Saccharicrinis fermentans DSM 9555 = JCM 21142: one gene and its partner. The protein of the gene in region 2 binds, or shares a complex with, the protein of the main gene of each other region. Links are inferred from orthologs where the notes say so. Each region holds a gene or a part of one and is shown on either strand. Other genes may lie near its edges.

Region 1 (7,211 bases), 470 kb from region 2 along the record:
ATCAAGAATTCCAAATCTGACAAATGGGAAGAATACCATAAATCATCGGCATCAATAAAAACAATATACTCGCCATTTGCTTTTTCGACACCATAATTTCGGGCAGAAGAAACACCGTGGTTTTCTGTTTCGAAAAGTCTAATTCTGCGATCCTGAAAAGCTTTAACAATATCGACTCCTCGATCGGTAGAACCATCATTTACAACAATAAGTTCAAAATGAGTATATGACTGCTCAAGAACACTATTAATCGTATCTGCCACATTACGTTCTTTATTATAAAGCGGAATGACAACAGAAAAGAAAACCTTCATGAATCTAAAAGAATATGGTGTACTACAAATATAGCAAAAAAGATGAGTTAAAGATTTACAATTCGCCCTCATCCGCAAAACTAAAGAAGCCATGATCAGCAACTATAAGATGATCAAGAATTGGCACATCCATCACTTTGCCAGCTTCAACCAACTTTTGGGTATTAATTTTATCATGATGACTGGGTCTAAGGTTTCCGGAAGGATGATTATGGCACAGTATTATAGCTGAGGCCAATTGATCAACGGCGGCTTTCATAATCAGCTTACAATCAATGACCGTTCCAGCAATTCCGCCTTGACTAATCTTTTGTGTCGAGATGACTTTATTGGCTCTATTGAGTAATACAACCCAAAACTCTTCATGAGGCAGATCGGCCAGCAAGGGATGCATCAGGTCATACACATCTCGGCTTCCCGATATTCTTGGCTTCTCCACTGCTTCACTAAGCTTTCTGCGTCTACCTAACTCCATCGCCGCTACGATGGAGATAGCTTTTGCCTCACCAATACCACTATAATCACGTTTAAGTTTGTCGATAGTAAGTTTACCCAATTCATTTAAGTTATTACTGACATCATTCAATATGCGTTTGGAAAGGTCCACAGCTGATTCGTTCTTATTTCCCGAACCTATTAAAATAGCAATTAACTCAGCATTGGATAAGCTGGAAATTCCTTTGGTAAGTAATTTTTCTCTGGGCCTGTCTTCAACCGCCCAATTTTTGATACTCAGTTTCTGGCAAGCCATGGTCTTGGTTTCTAAATAACACAATCGACTGAAATCAACAAACGATTACAAAACCGAACCATTACAACATGAAACGATTTACCCTGTCAAAATCAGTTTCGCAAAAAGATAATAAATATCTCCATACCGATCAACCAGTGGCAACAAAAAAACCTCCATGAAAACTCATGAAGGTCTCTTTGTGTACTCCGTAGGGGAATCGAACCCCTGTTACCAGGATGAAAACCTGGCGTCCTAACCCCTAGACGAACGGAGCAGACTAAGCTTATATTAAAGCTTGTTAATATGCTTGGCTAACTTAGATTTTAAGTTAGACGCCTTATTCTTATGAATAATGTTTCTTTTGGCTAATTTATCAAGCATCGCAGCTACTTTAGGAAACATTTCCGAAGCGGCTTCTTTTTCACTTGTACTACGAAGCTTTTTCACAGCGTTACGGGCTGTTTTAGCGTAATACTTGTTGTGTACTCTTTTCTTCTCTGCTTGACGAATTCTTTTTAACGCCGATTTATGATTTGCCATTTTATATAACCCTAAAATTATCGAATCTTCTTATTACGTACTCCGTAGGGGAATCGAACCCCTGTTACCAGGATGAAAACCTGGCGTCCTAACCCCTAGACGAACGGAGCATTATAACACTTGAACGTTTCTTTGTTTCTCAAATGCGGATGCAAAGATATATCAAATTGTTTTTACTCCAAATATTTTTCGAAAAAAAATAAAATAATTTTACACTACGCTAACACACAAGCTCATACAAATCGCTAAAGCTTTAAGAAACAAGGCTTTTTATACCCCAATCAAAAAACACCTAAAATATATTGCATAATAAATAGAATCTTCTTTACCTTTGTGTGGTCAATTTATGGATAGTGGATGGATTTGACTGATTGCAACCACTCTAAAAAAGTGCTAAAACGCATTATCCCCTTCCATTTTAGCTATCCAAACATTTTTATATAAACTAAATGATAAATGTTATGGGGTATTTATTTACATCAGAATCCGTTTCAGAAGGGCACCCTGATAAAATAGCGGATCAAATTTCAGACGCTTTACTAGATGAGTTTCTACGTCAAGACCCACAATCAAAGGTTGCTGCAGAAACATTGGTTACAACAGGTTTAGTTGTTTTAAGTGGCGAAGTCAAAACCAATGGTTATGTGCCCGTTCAAAATATAGCACGTAAAGTTATTGAACGCATCGGATACACAAAATCAGAGTATATGTTTGATTCTGGTTCTTGCGGGGTAATATCTACCATCCATGAACAAAGCGAAGATATTAACAGAGGTGTAGAACGAGAAGAAGAAGAAAACCAGGGAGCTGGCGATCAGGGTATGATGTTTGGTTATGCTTGTAAGGAAACCGAAGAATTGATGCCTTTTCCACTACAGCTCTCCCACGAATTGCTCATAGAGTTATCTGCCATTCGAAGAGAAGGAAAAGAAATGACTTACTTACGTCCGGATTCTAAATCGCAAGTAACCATGGAGTATGACGACGACAATAAACCGGTTCGAGTACATACCATCGTTCTATCTACACAACACGACGATTTCGATGAAGAAACAGCGATGCTTGCAAAGATCAAGCAAGATGTAAAAGACATACTTATTCCACGGGTAAAAGAAAAACTAAGTACGAACGAACAGAAGTTCATCGATGACCATTTCATATTACATGTGAACCCGACAGGTAAATTTGTCATTGGAGGGCCACATGGAGATACCGGTTTAACTGGTCGGAAAATCATTGTTGATACATATGGAGGTAAGGGCGCTCATGGTGGAGGAGCTTTTTCCGGTAAAGACAGCTCTAAGGTAGACCGTTCGGCGGCCTATGCTGCACGCCATGTTGCTAAAAACATGGTGGCTGCTGGGATTTCCAACGAGGTATTGGTTCAAGTAGCATATGCCATTGGCGTTGCAGAGCCTGTGGGACTTTTCATTAACACTTATGGAACTTCAAATGTTGATTTAACAGATGGTGAGATTGCAGAAAAAATAAATACAATTTTCGACATGCGCCCTGCAGCCATCGTAAAACGTTTTGGCCTCAAAAATCCTATTTTTGAACCGACAGCTGCCTACGGTCACGTTGGACGGAAGCCATACACCCAAACTGTAACCATAAAAGAAAATGGTTCGGACGTAGAAAAAGAAGTTGAATTCTTCACATGGGAGAAGCTAGATTATTTAGATAAAATTAAAGCAGCCTTTGGCATTTAATTGTAAATAAACACTAATAGTAGAGAGGCTATTCGTTGGTTCGGATAGCTTCTCTTATTTTTACCATTCAACAATTCTATAGACCCAATTATTTTGCCTTCTTATTACCCCATGGAATCTGATAACCAACCACATAAGAAAAACCCAGATTAAAAGCATTAGAACCGTTACCATAACCAGGCACAGCATAAGGTTCCAATAATTCACTATTACCAGAACTTATCTTCAACTTTAAATGAATCATCCAACTCATATAAAAATTATTTAGCACCTCGCTTCGCAACCCAAATATAGCCTCAACCCAATGTGTACTGAAGGTATAAGGCGATACCGAAGAGTGATAATCACCCCAATAGCCATCCTCAATAGTAATTGAACCGGATTCATGTTCCTGTAGTGCATACCCATACCTCAGTCCAATCAAAATATTATCATTATTACCCGCATCTTCCACCACAAAAATATCGTAGTCGATACCTGCTCTAGCAAAGAAACCGGTGGACTCATAGGTATAAGACTTATCATCAAAAGAAACGGTTTCAGAACCTAAAGCGCCCGCAAAAAAGGTTCGCTTCCCAATATTTGTTCTAATATGAGCCTCCAATGCAAATCTATCTTCATCGAACACGGGTAGCAAGAACCTTGAAATATCAATTCCCAGTTCTGTTCCTCTTTTCTTATCCGGATAAGGAATCTTTTCCTTCTTTGCACGAGGTGTCCCTTCCTGATCCTCTATATTCTGTTGTTCACGCTCACTCTGAGATTGCGTATAATCCTGCGCAAACACAGGACTCAAAAGCGCCAAAAACAATAAGCTAGTACAGGTATATCTTAACATTCTCCAGATTTTCATTATACACAACCTCATCATAATCAATGGCCACAGAATCTATAAAAGAAACGTCTGAGTACATCACCGTATCCAAATAGAAAGAAAAGATAAAACCACACTCCCCAGATACAAAATTTAATTCTTTCTGATGAACAAATGAAATAGTATCTTTTAAATCATTTATTTCGATAATAAATTGCGAACTATCATTTTCCATACTCAAAGGCAAATAAACATCACTCACCGTCGCCTCGTCATAGAGAATACTATCCACTCCAGTACTATAAATAAGCACATTACTCACTGAAGAATCGGTATCAGATGACTGGTACGAAGAGTAAAATCCTACCTGTACCGACTGTTGGTTCGACAAACAGAAGTCGCTACTATCATCACCACAAGCATATGTCAAAAACATAAAAAGCAGCAAAAATACATATGTAAATATCTTCATCAAATATCGTATTAACACTATTCAAAATGCAATATTAACAAAAAAACAAAAGCAATAGAACAAGGCTTTAGCAATAATCTTTCCAAATAAATCGTGAAAATCAACGAATAACCTGAAAAATTCACTGCTGAATCTCAAATGCACACATGTCCGATATCGGGCATATTTCAAATAAAAATTGTACCAAACCGAACACTCTTTACAGCACCACAACCCCACATGCACCTATTAAACAGACTATTAAACAAAAAGGCACTATCCTTGTCAAAATCTTCAGGTTATAAAACTTATGTCATAAATAAAAATTAAAGTAAATGTTAAAAATCAAACAGACACTAACTCTGGCATGTCTTTGTGCATGCATAAGCATTACTGCTCAATCCAATAAAATAGAATACGAGGAGTTCGACCTGGACAATGGCCTGCATGTTATATTACATCAGGACAACACGACCCCTATTGTTAACATCTCGGTAATGTATCATGTGGGTTCAAAAAACGAAAACCCCAACCTAACCGGATTTGCCCATTTTTTCGAGCACCTAATGTTCGAAGGCACAAAAAACATAGCTCGCCATGAATACTCCAATTATGTAGAAAAAGCAGGCGGCACTTTAAATGCCAACACATCCAACGACCGCACCTATTATTATGAGATTCTCCCTTCCAACCAATTAGAGTTAGGACTGTGGTTAGAATCAGAGAGAATGTTACATGCGAAGGTAGATTCCATAGGTATTGCTACTCAAAAAAGAGTGGTCATTGAAGAAAAAAAACAAACGGTTGACAATCAACCATACGGAAACATACTAGAGATAACCTTTAAAAACGCTTATAAAGAACACCCCTATCGGTGGACTGTAATAGGAGATCCCGATCACATCATGAGCGCTCGTGATCAAGATTTTGTAGATTTTTACGACACCTATTACGTACCCAATAATGCATGTTTAGTAATCGCAGGTGACATCAACAAATCCAATGCAAAACAATTGGTTAATAAATATTTTTCTGAAATTCCTAAAGGTGAAAAGGAAATATACAGGCCTCACATAACAGAACCTCAGCAAACAGCAGAGATTAGAGACACTGTATACGGAGCCGTACAACTTCCGCTAATACTCCATGCTTATCACATACCAGCCATAGGTACCAACGACTATTACGCTGTTGACATGCTAAACAACCTCCTCTCAAAAGGCCAAAGCTCCAGGTTGTACAAGTCACTCGTCGACAAGCAACAAAAAGCACTTGAAGTAGGCTCTTTCTCCATGAGTCTGGAAGATCCGGGGATGACACTGGCTTTTGCACTACCTAACTCTGGCGTTGAAAACAAAGATCTCGAAGACGCGATGATCGAAGAAATAGCCAAGGTTCAAAATACTTTAATTTCGGAACGAGAGTTTGAAAAACTCAAAAACCAAATTGAAAATATGGTAATAAATAGCAACAGAAGGCTAGCTTCCATAGGAGAGAACTTAGCCACCAATTACACTTATTTCAAGAACACAAACCTCATTAACCAGGAGCTAGATAAGTATATGGCCGTTACAAGAGAAGATATTCAGCGAGTAGCCAACACCTATTTAAACGAAAACAACCGTGTGGTTATATATTACCTTCCCCAAACAGAACAAGCCAACTAATTTATTGCGCAACAATTTAAGTTAAAATAAAAATGAAGAAATTATCCATACTAATACTTTTAGCACTATCTTTTTCGATAAGCAATGCTCAACTAGATAGATCAAAAGCCCCCCAAGCAGGTCCTGCAACCCAACTAGAACTAGGCAAATTCACCAAGTTTGAATTAAAAAACGGACTCAAAGTTATTGTAGTTGAAAACCACAAACTTCCCACTGTCTCTTTCTCCCTCATACTTGATTTGGATCCTATTTATGAAGGTGACAAAGCAGGTTACACAAGTTTTGCCGGCGATTTATTAAGAGCAGGCACCACCTCCCGATCTAAAGACGCCATTGATGAAGAAATTGATTTTATAGGGGCATCCCTTTCCACCAGCAACAGAGGAATCAGAGCCAGTGCTTTAAAAAAGCATTCTGATGAACTTTTGGATTTAATGACTGACATTCTTTACAACCCCATTTTTCCGCAAGACGAACTGGACAAGATGGTAAAACAAACACTAACAGGAATAAAAAGTCAAAAAGACGACCCACAAGCTATTTCAAACAATATAGCATCAGCGCTCATGTTTGGAAAAGAGAGCCCTTACGGAGAAATCATGAGTGAAGCTACCATTCAAAACATCACCATTGCCGATTGCAAAAACTTTTACAACACCTATTTCAGACCCAACGTATCTTACCTGGTGATTGTAGGTGACATGTCGGCCAAGGAAGCAAAAAAAATCGCCAAAAAGAATTTTTCTCAATGGGAAAGAAAAGAAGTACCTAGCGAAAAATTCATTCAACCCAAAGGTTTCGATGAACCCATCTATGCCATGGGACACAAAGATGGATCTTCACAATCATATATTACTGTTTCTTACCCTATCGACCTAAAACCGGGAACACCCGATGCTTTAAAAGCCACGGTGATGAATAAGGTATTAGGAGGTGGTGGATTTAGCGCCCGTCTACTTAAAAATTTACGCGAAGACAAA
Region 2 (7,411 bases):
CTAAACAAGAAGCTCCGGTGATCATAAAAAAAGGGACTTCACCCAACAACATCCACCATGGCATTGAAGATACCGAGGAGTTCGTTGAGGAATCCTTATCTCTGGAAGACAAAGAAATAGAACTGATAAAAAAAGCATTGGATAAATATAATGGCAAACGTAAATATGCGGCACAAGAATTGGGTATATCTGAACGAACCCTTTACCGTAAAATAAAAGAATATAACATTACCAATTAAACATGATAAAGCAGGCAGTTAACAATACACAAATTGATAGGCCTGCTTTAAAACAAGACTTAGCATTTTTCTGAATATTGCTTATAAGACGATGATGATGATGAATAAATTATGGATATATCTGGCTCTGATAATAGGGCTCTCAGCCTGTTCTGTCAGGCTCACACTAAACGGAGCCTCGGTACCCGACAACCTAAAAACATTTACTGTTCAGTACTTTGAAAACAGGGCTCCTTTGATTAACCCCATACTGAGCCAAACCTTCACTGAGGCTTTGAAGGACAGAATCACCAATGAATCCAGACTGGTATTGGAATCGCAAAACGGAGACATCGATTTCTCCGGAGAAATCACCGGTTATAGCATCAAACCAATGGCTATTCAGGCGGATGCTATTTCGGCAGAGACACGGCTTACCGTAACAGTAAAAGTTAGATATAGAAACTTCAAAAGCCCCAAAGATAACTGGGAATCACAATTCAAAGCCTATGAAGATTACTCCAGCGAGCAAAACATCAACGACGTCGAAGAGGAGTTGGTTACATTGATTGTAGAACAAATAACAGAAGACATCTTTAATAAAGCATTTTCTGACTGGTAGCAAATAATAATAAGGAGTGAGCAAATAATATATTCATATATAGTGGCTGCAAGAAAACGACTATTTTTTCTGTCTTTGATAAGAAAGCTTCAAAGACAAGGCTTTCGATATTTTTGAAACCAAGGAGTTTACTGATGGTAAATGACTGTTTCAAAAATGAGAATAACGCAGTATTTGGAGTTTTCTTGCAAAGACTATATACCATAAGATTCTTGGTTCTCCTATGGTTGAATTAAATTTTCTTGCTAAATCCATCCTGTCATATTCAAATAGACAGTGATAACCGAATGATAGCATTAGAACATGAACAAAACACAGTTTGGTGACATATTAAAACAACCGGAATCCTTGAACAAAGATACCCTTCGAGGAATCAAGGAAATTATTGATGAGTATCCTTTTTTTCAAATTGGCAGGATGCTTTGGTTAAAAAACCTTCACAAGCTGGATAATATAAAATACAACAGTGAATTGAAAAATTCGGCGGCTTATATTCCCGACCGAAGCAAGCTATTTCAGCTAATCAATGCAATTGGCCAAACCGTTTCGGAAACAAAACAAGCAGAAACAGTAGAAAATAAAATGATTCCGGAGGTCGTAGAACATGACAGCTCTAAAGAAGCCGAGGAACACTCTAAAGACAAACAATCATCACTAACCCTTACCGATAATTACCTAAATGCATCCGATGATTTTTCGGATGACGATGGAACCATCTATAATTTTGCAGCAAAGCAAAAGGTACCAGCCGAAGAAAAAAACGAAGTTCAAGACATTGTTCTACCTGCGGCTGACCTATTGGACTATGAGATGTCCTCTTCATCGGGCTATACCTTACCGAGTATAGAAGAAGTCAAAGACGTTCATTCAGAAGACAACCGCTCTTTTTCAGATTGGTTACACATCATGCATTACTCATCCCCACCTAAAAAAACCGAAGAACCTGAGCGCAAAAACAAAGGGATGGAATTAATTGACAACTTCTTAAATTCCAATCCACAAATAGTTCCTGACCCGGCCAAAAAACCCAAAGAAGTAGATCTGGCCGAGAAAAGCACCCACACACAGGATGACATTTTAACAGAAACATTGGCGAAAATACATATCAAACAGGGACACAAAAACAAAGCGATTGCAATTTTCGAAAAATTACGCTTGAAATATCCTGAAAAAAGTGTTTACTTTGCACGTCGAATTAAAGAGTTAAAAGAAAATTAAAAATTAAATAATAATAAGATATGTATCCAGTTGTATCTGTACTAGTAATTGTTGTAAGTATATTATTAATACTTATTGTTTTGGTTCAAGATTCTAAAGGGGGTGGTTTAGCTTCCAACTTTTCTGCATCAAACCAAATTATGGGAGTAAGAAAAACTACCGACTTTTTAGGAAAAGCAACTTGGTATTTAGCAGGTGGACTTTTGGTTTTGTCATTGATAGCAGTATCGGTTATTGAAAAACCAGGTGTTGCTTCCGGCGATACTGAGCTTGATGAGAAACTAAATCAATTGGCTCCAGTACAATCAGAATTACCTAGCTTTCCTGCCGCAGGTACTGATGCAAGCACAGACGAAAATAGCGGTTCTGAAGAGTAAGACAGTATTCGCTTTTAAAATATTTAAGTGTCGGCATATAAAAATATGCCGACACTTTTTTTTTACTTGCCATAGCAAATACGATGGCACTCCATTTCCTCCCTCAATAACAATAAACTTCATCTAGTATTTTTTATTCTGTTGTGATCCTCCATGTTTTCATAACGAAGAAACAACACATATGCCGCGTTAAAATGTCACTACCTACATATCCTGTCAGCCCTTGTCAGGGTGATTATGAAATAATGTCAGCATGAAACTGCAAAATAGGCTCAAAACTCACTTGGCACAGTTTATGGAAAACACAACTCGCAATAAAAACAGTTTAACTTTTAAATCATTTAAAATATGTCACAAGTACAAGGAAAGATTCTAGCCGGAAAAATTTTGGTTAAGCCTCAGGCGGCAGAAACAAAAACAGCAAGTGGAATCATTATTCCTGATTCGGCTAAAGAAAAGCCTCTACAAGGTGAGGTAGTTTTAGTAGGTGCTGAAAAAGCAGATGAGAAGATGGAAGTAGCCGTAGGCGATGTTGTTCTTTACGGTAAATATGCCGGAACAGAATTAAATGTTGACGGTACGGATTATCTTTTAATTTCTCAATCAGACGTATTATTCATTAAATAATTAAGTAACAGTTAAAGCTTAAAACAAGATGGCTAAAGAAATTAAGTTCAATATTGAAGCTCGCGACCTTTTAAAAGACGGAATCGACCAGCTTGCAAATGCAGTAAAAGTAACCTTAGGACCTAAGGGAAGAAATGTAATTATCGACAAAAAATTCGGTGCTCCAGCAATCACCAAAGATGGTGTTACTGTAGCTAAAGAAATAGAGTTAAAAGACCCTTATGCCAATATGGGTGCCCAAATGGTGAAGGAAGTGGCCTCAAAAACAGCTGACAATGCTGGTGATGGAACAACTACAGCTACCGTTTTAGCACAATCCATCGTAGGTGTAGGATTGAAAAACGTAACCGCTGGTGCCAATCCTATGGAACTAAAAGCGGGAATCGATAAAGCTGTTAAAGCTGTTAAAGAAAGCATTGCTGCTCAGTCGCAAGAAATTGGTGACCACATTGAGAAAATAGAGCAAGTGGCTAAAATTTCAGCTAACAACGATGCCGAGATTGGTCATTTGATTGCTGAGGCAATGAAAAAAGTAGGTCAAGAAGGTGTCATCACTGTTGAAGAAGCAAAAGGTATCGAAACGACTGTTGAAGTAGTTGAGGGTATGCAGTTCGATAGAGGATATATCTCTCCTTACTTTGTTACCAACACCGAAAAAATGGCCGCCGAGTTGGAGAATCCTTATATCTTGATTCACGACAAAAAGATATCTACCATGAAGGATCTTTTACCTGTACTTGAAGCTACCGCTCAAACAGGTCGTCCTTTATTGATCATTGCCGAAGATATTGATGGAGAAGCCCTTGCCACATTGGTAGTAAACAGACTTCGCGGATCGTTAAAAGTAGCTGCTGTAAAAGCTCCTGGCTTTGGCGACCGAAGAAAAGAAATGCTTCAGGACATTGCCATCTTAACCAACGGCACTTTAATCACCGAAGAAGTGGGCTTATCTCTTGAACAAGCTACCTTAGAAATGTTAGGGGAAGCTGAAAAAGCTACTTTAGACAAAGAAAATACCACTATTGTTAATGGTGCAGGTGCTAAAGAAGTTATTGAAGAAAGAACTGAGCAAATCAAATCACAAATTGCTAACACAACTTCGGACTACGACAAAGAAAAACTACAAGAACGTTTGGCTAAATTAGCTGGTGGTGTAGCTGTATTATATGTGGGTGCTGCTTCAGAAATGGAAATGAAAGAGAAAAAAGACCGTGTGGATGACGCCTTAAGCGCAACACGTGCTGCTGTTGAAGAAGGAATCGTTCCTGGAGGTGGCGTTGCTCTTATTCGTGGTATCGCAGCATTGGAAAATATCAAAGGTGATACTGAAGATGAAAATACAGGTATCGAAATCGTTAAAAGAGCCATCGAAGAACCATTACGTCAAATTGTTGCCAACGCTGGTAAAGAAGGTGCCGTAATTGTTCAAAAAGTTAAAGAAGGTGAAGGTGACTATGGTTACAATGCACGTATCCATGAATACCAAAACTTCTTTGCTAGTGGTGTGATTGACCCTGCAAAAGTAACACGTATTGCACTTGAAAATGCTGCTTCTATCGCTGGTATGTTCTTAACTACTGAGTGTGTGATTATAGATGAAAAAGAAGACGAGCCTGCTATGCCAGCCGGAGGAATGGGCGGAATGGGCGGAGGTATGCCCGGAATGATGTAAATCTTTTTTAGATGGAGATACAAGACTTATAGAAGTCTGCAACCAGATAGAGCCGATGCTAAAATGCATCGGCTTTTTTATTCTAATGGAAGCAAGTGACTGGCATCCACTATCCCAGTTCTCCCCTCCTGAATTTCTCGATCATCTCACCGGCAATACTCCTCTCCGAAGGATGACTAGGCAAGTCATGGCGATGATACCATCCGGCTTCTAAAATTTCATGATTATCCACTTGTATCTTTTGCCCCTCCACTGCCTCCGCCACAAAACCCATCATCATTGACCCCGAAAAAGGCCATGGCTGACTTTTGTAATAACGAATATTTTTCACCGCTATTCCCACCTCTTCACGTACTTCACGCACAACAGTCTCCTCTATGGACTCTCCTATATCAACATACCCGGCCACCAAAGAATAAAATCCTTCAGGGAATTGTGCTCCTCTGGCCAGTAATAATGTATCATGACTGATAATTGCAACAATAATAGCAGGTGCTATAATAGGGTATTCAATACGCTTACAAGAGGGACAAGCAATCGCTCTTTCTTCAACAGAAGGAATGGTAGCAGCTCCACACTTCCCACAATATCTATGATCTCCATACCAGTTCTTCAACTGTAAGGCCACACTGCTCAGCCAATCTAATTCCACACTGTCAAAAGGATGACGAAAGTGAATCTCATGATAGACAAATTCAGCTTCACACACATCTGGACTATCCCATATTAAAAAACAATGCTTTCCATCTATCGCAAATAAATACACCGACTTGCCCACTTCAATATCTAAATGCTTTCGTTGAGGAATTGCTAAACCTTCATGATTGCGTTTCATCAGCAAAGCATTGCCCTTAAAACAAAAAACATAATCATTCGCGTTTAATGTTAACCCGGCCACAAAACCATTCTCAAACCGATGTGGATAAATATCTTGAATCATCGTTTCTCTTTCTCTTTAAGTAAAACAAAATCTGTCTCTTAACAGTTTTTATCGAAGAATTATGCCCGCTAATGAAGGCATACCTAATGATATATACATAAATGCAAAAGTAAGCTATTTATAATAATAGAGAATATTAAAAAACAATAACATTGTTGGCTCTCCGTTAAATACTGCTTAAAAACAGCTACTATAATTAAACAAATTTGTATTTTTAACTACTCGTAAAATTGACTGACACGCTCAGGAGGAAACAAATATTTGACAAAATGCCACTCGGTATAGCTTACGTCAGTTAGCATAAAACCATTAGTGCTGACTTGCTCCAAGACCAATGATTTAAACAAAACTACCGCGAAAAGGCATTAAAAAATAAATTTATACATATGAAACGAGCCATGAGAATGGATTCACACACTGGAGATAATAAAACTTGGTGAGTTCCATATGACCATTGAAAGACAAATTTAAATATATGAAAAACGAAGTAGATAGCAAGGAGTACAATTTTGAATCATCATCTTATAAAATCCTACCCGGAACCACTGATTATTATTGCACAAAGCACCATTTAGATTTAGTTCACAAATACTCTTTCTATACAGATGTTGGTACCATTAAAGACGACATCCACATCAAAGACATTTTTGTGCCAGAAAACAAGTCTTTTTCATATCACATTATAACACCGGGCAATAAGCTGCGCACAAAGAAAATAATATTTTTATTTCACGGCTTCAATGAAAAAGATTGGACAAAATATGTTCCTTGGGCAAAAACAATTTGCCAAGGTACAGGAAGCAGCATTGTATTATTCCCCATGGCTTTTCATATGCAACGTGCGCCTAAGGATTGGAGCAGTAAAAGAGAAATGTATCTTCTCAGTGAAAGAAGAAAAAAGAGATACCCCAATGTCTTAAACTCTACCTTATCCAACGTAGCCATTAGTATGCGCCTACACGCTATGCCCCAACGCTTCATATGGTCAGGATTACAAACTTACTATGATGTTATTCAGTTTATTGAACAATGCAAAGAAGGCAAGCATCCCTATATCCATAAAGATTTTGAATTTAACATTCTGGCTTATTCAATAGGTGGGTTCCTTGCTCAGATACTTAAACTAACCAATCACAAGCAGTACTTCTCCCATGCAAAGGTGGGACTATTTTGCAGTGGTGCCACATTTAACCGTTTATCTCCCGTTTCTAAATTCATCTTAGACAGTGAAGCAAATGTTGCATTATACTCATATTTAGTAGAACACTTGGATAAATTTATACAAAAAGACAACTTACTTCGTCACTACATGCAAGAAGATCACCTGGAGGGAGAGGTGTTCTATGCTATGCTCGATTATAAAAAAGGTCGGGAACTGAGAGAAAAACTTTTAAAAAGACATGAAAACCACTTTTATGCCATCACCCTAAAAAAAGATACGGTTATACCCTCTTTCGAAGTCATCAATACTTTAAAAGGTGCATACCGAGATATTAACATCCCGGTTGACGAGATTGATTTTGACAGAGAATACACGCACGAAAATCCTTTCCCCACCAACAAAAAATCAGCAGCTCAAAGTGAGAGTGAATTAAACAATGTATTTAAGCGTTTTTGTAACTTTTACAATACTAAATAAATTCCATATTTCACGAACATAACACCATTTTATTCCTAAGCTTCTACTTTGGCGATTCTAGTTACCTCCACAGTAGAAGCTTATACCTTCATTTTTGT

Evidence for each region. Proteins that work in one complex are often made in the same cells at the same time.
Region 1: the proteins of groL (region 2) and metK are in contact, whole or in part, in a cryo-EM structure (PDB 8P4O), measured with the Escherichia coli proteins. The link is inferred for Saccharicrinis fermentans DSM 9555 = JCM 21142 from one-to-one orthologs.

The regions. Positions count from the first base shown.
Region 1 is NZ_KI912107.1:4,881,525-4,888,735, reverse strand. Bases 1,392-4,173 are described here. They hold metK (methionine adenosyltransferase), read left to right. Parts: upstream 1,392-2,048; coding sequence 2,049-3,299; downstream 3,300-4,173. Other genes in these bases: CYTFE_RS0120185 (DUF6452 family protein), read right to left, coding at 4,115-4,173; CYTFE_RS0120190 (DUF6048 family protein), read right to left, coding at 3,388-4,137; rpsT (30S ribosomal protein S20), read right to left, coding at 1,392-1,587. Outside these bases: CYTFE_RS27455 (glycosyltransferase family 2 protein), read right to left, coding at 1-314; RadC family protein, read right to left, coding at 370-1,065; more of rpsT, read right to left, coding at 1,336-1,391; more of CYTFE_RS0120185, read right to left, coding at 4,174-4,585; CYTFE_RS0120180 (M16 family metallopeptidase), read left to right, coding at 4,900-6,231; CYTFE_RS0120175 (insulinase family protein), read left to right, coding at 6,264-7,211. UniProt on the Escherichia coli protein: Catalyzes the formation of S-adenosylmethionine (AdoMet) from methionine and ATP.
Region 2 is NZ_KI912107.1:5,356,045-5,363,455, reverse strand. The notes cover bases 2,431-5,412. They hold groL (chaperonin GroEL), read left to right. Parts: upstream 2,431-3,090; coding sequence 3,091-4,734; downstream 4,735-5,412. Other genes in these bases: nudC (NAD(+) diphosphatase), read right to left, coding at 4,844-5,412; CYTFE_RS0122055 (co-chaperone GroES), read left to right, coding at 2,784-3,062; secG (preprotein translocase subunit SecG), read left to right, coding at 2,431-2,435. Outside these bases: CYTFE_RS0122075 (sigma-54 interaction domain-containing protein), read left to right, coding at 1-239; CYTFE_RS0122070 (LptE family protein), read left to right, coding at 337-840; CYTFE_RS0122065 (tetratricopeptide repeat protein), read left to right, coding at 1,144-2,058; more of secG, read left to right, coding at 2,079-2,430; more of nudC, read right to left, coding at 5,413-5,674; CYTFE_RS27690 (DUF6051 family protein), read left to right, coding at 6,150-7,313.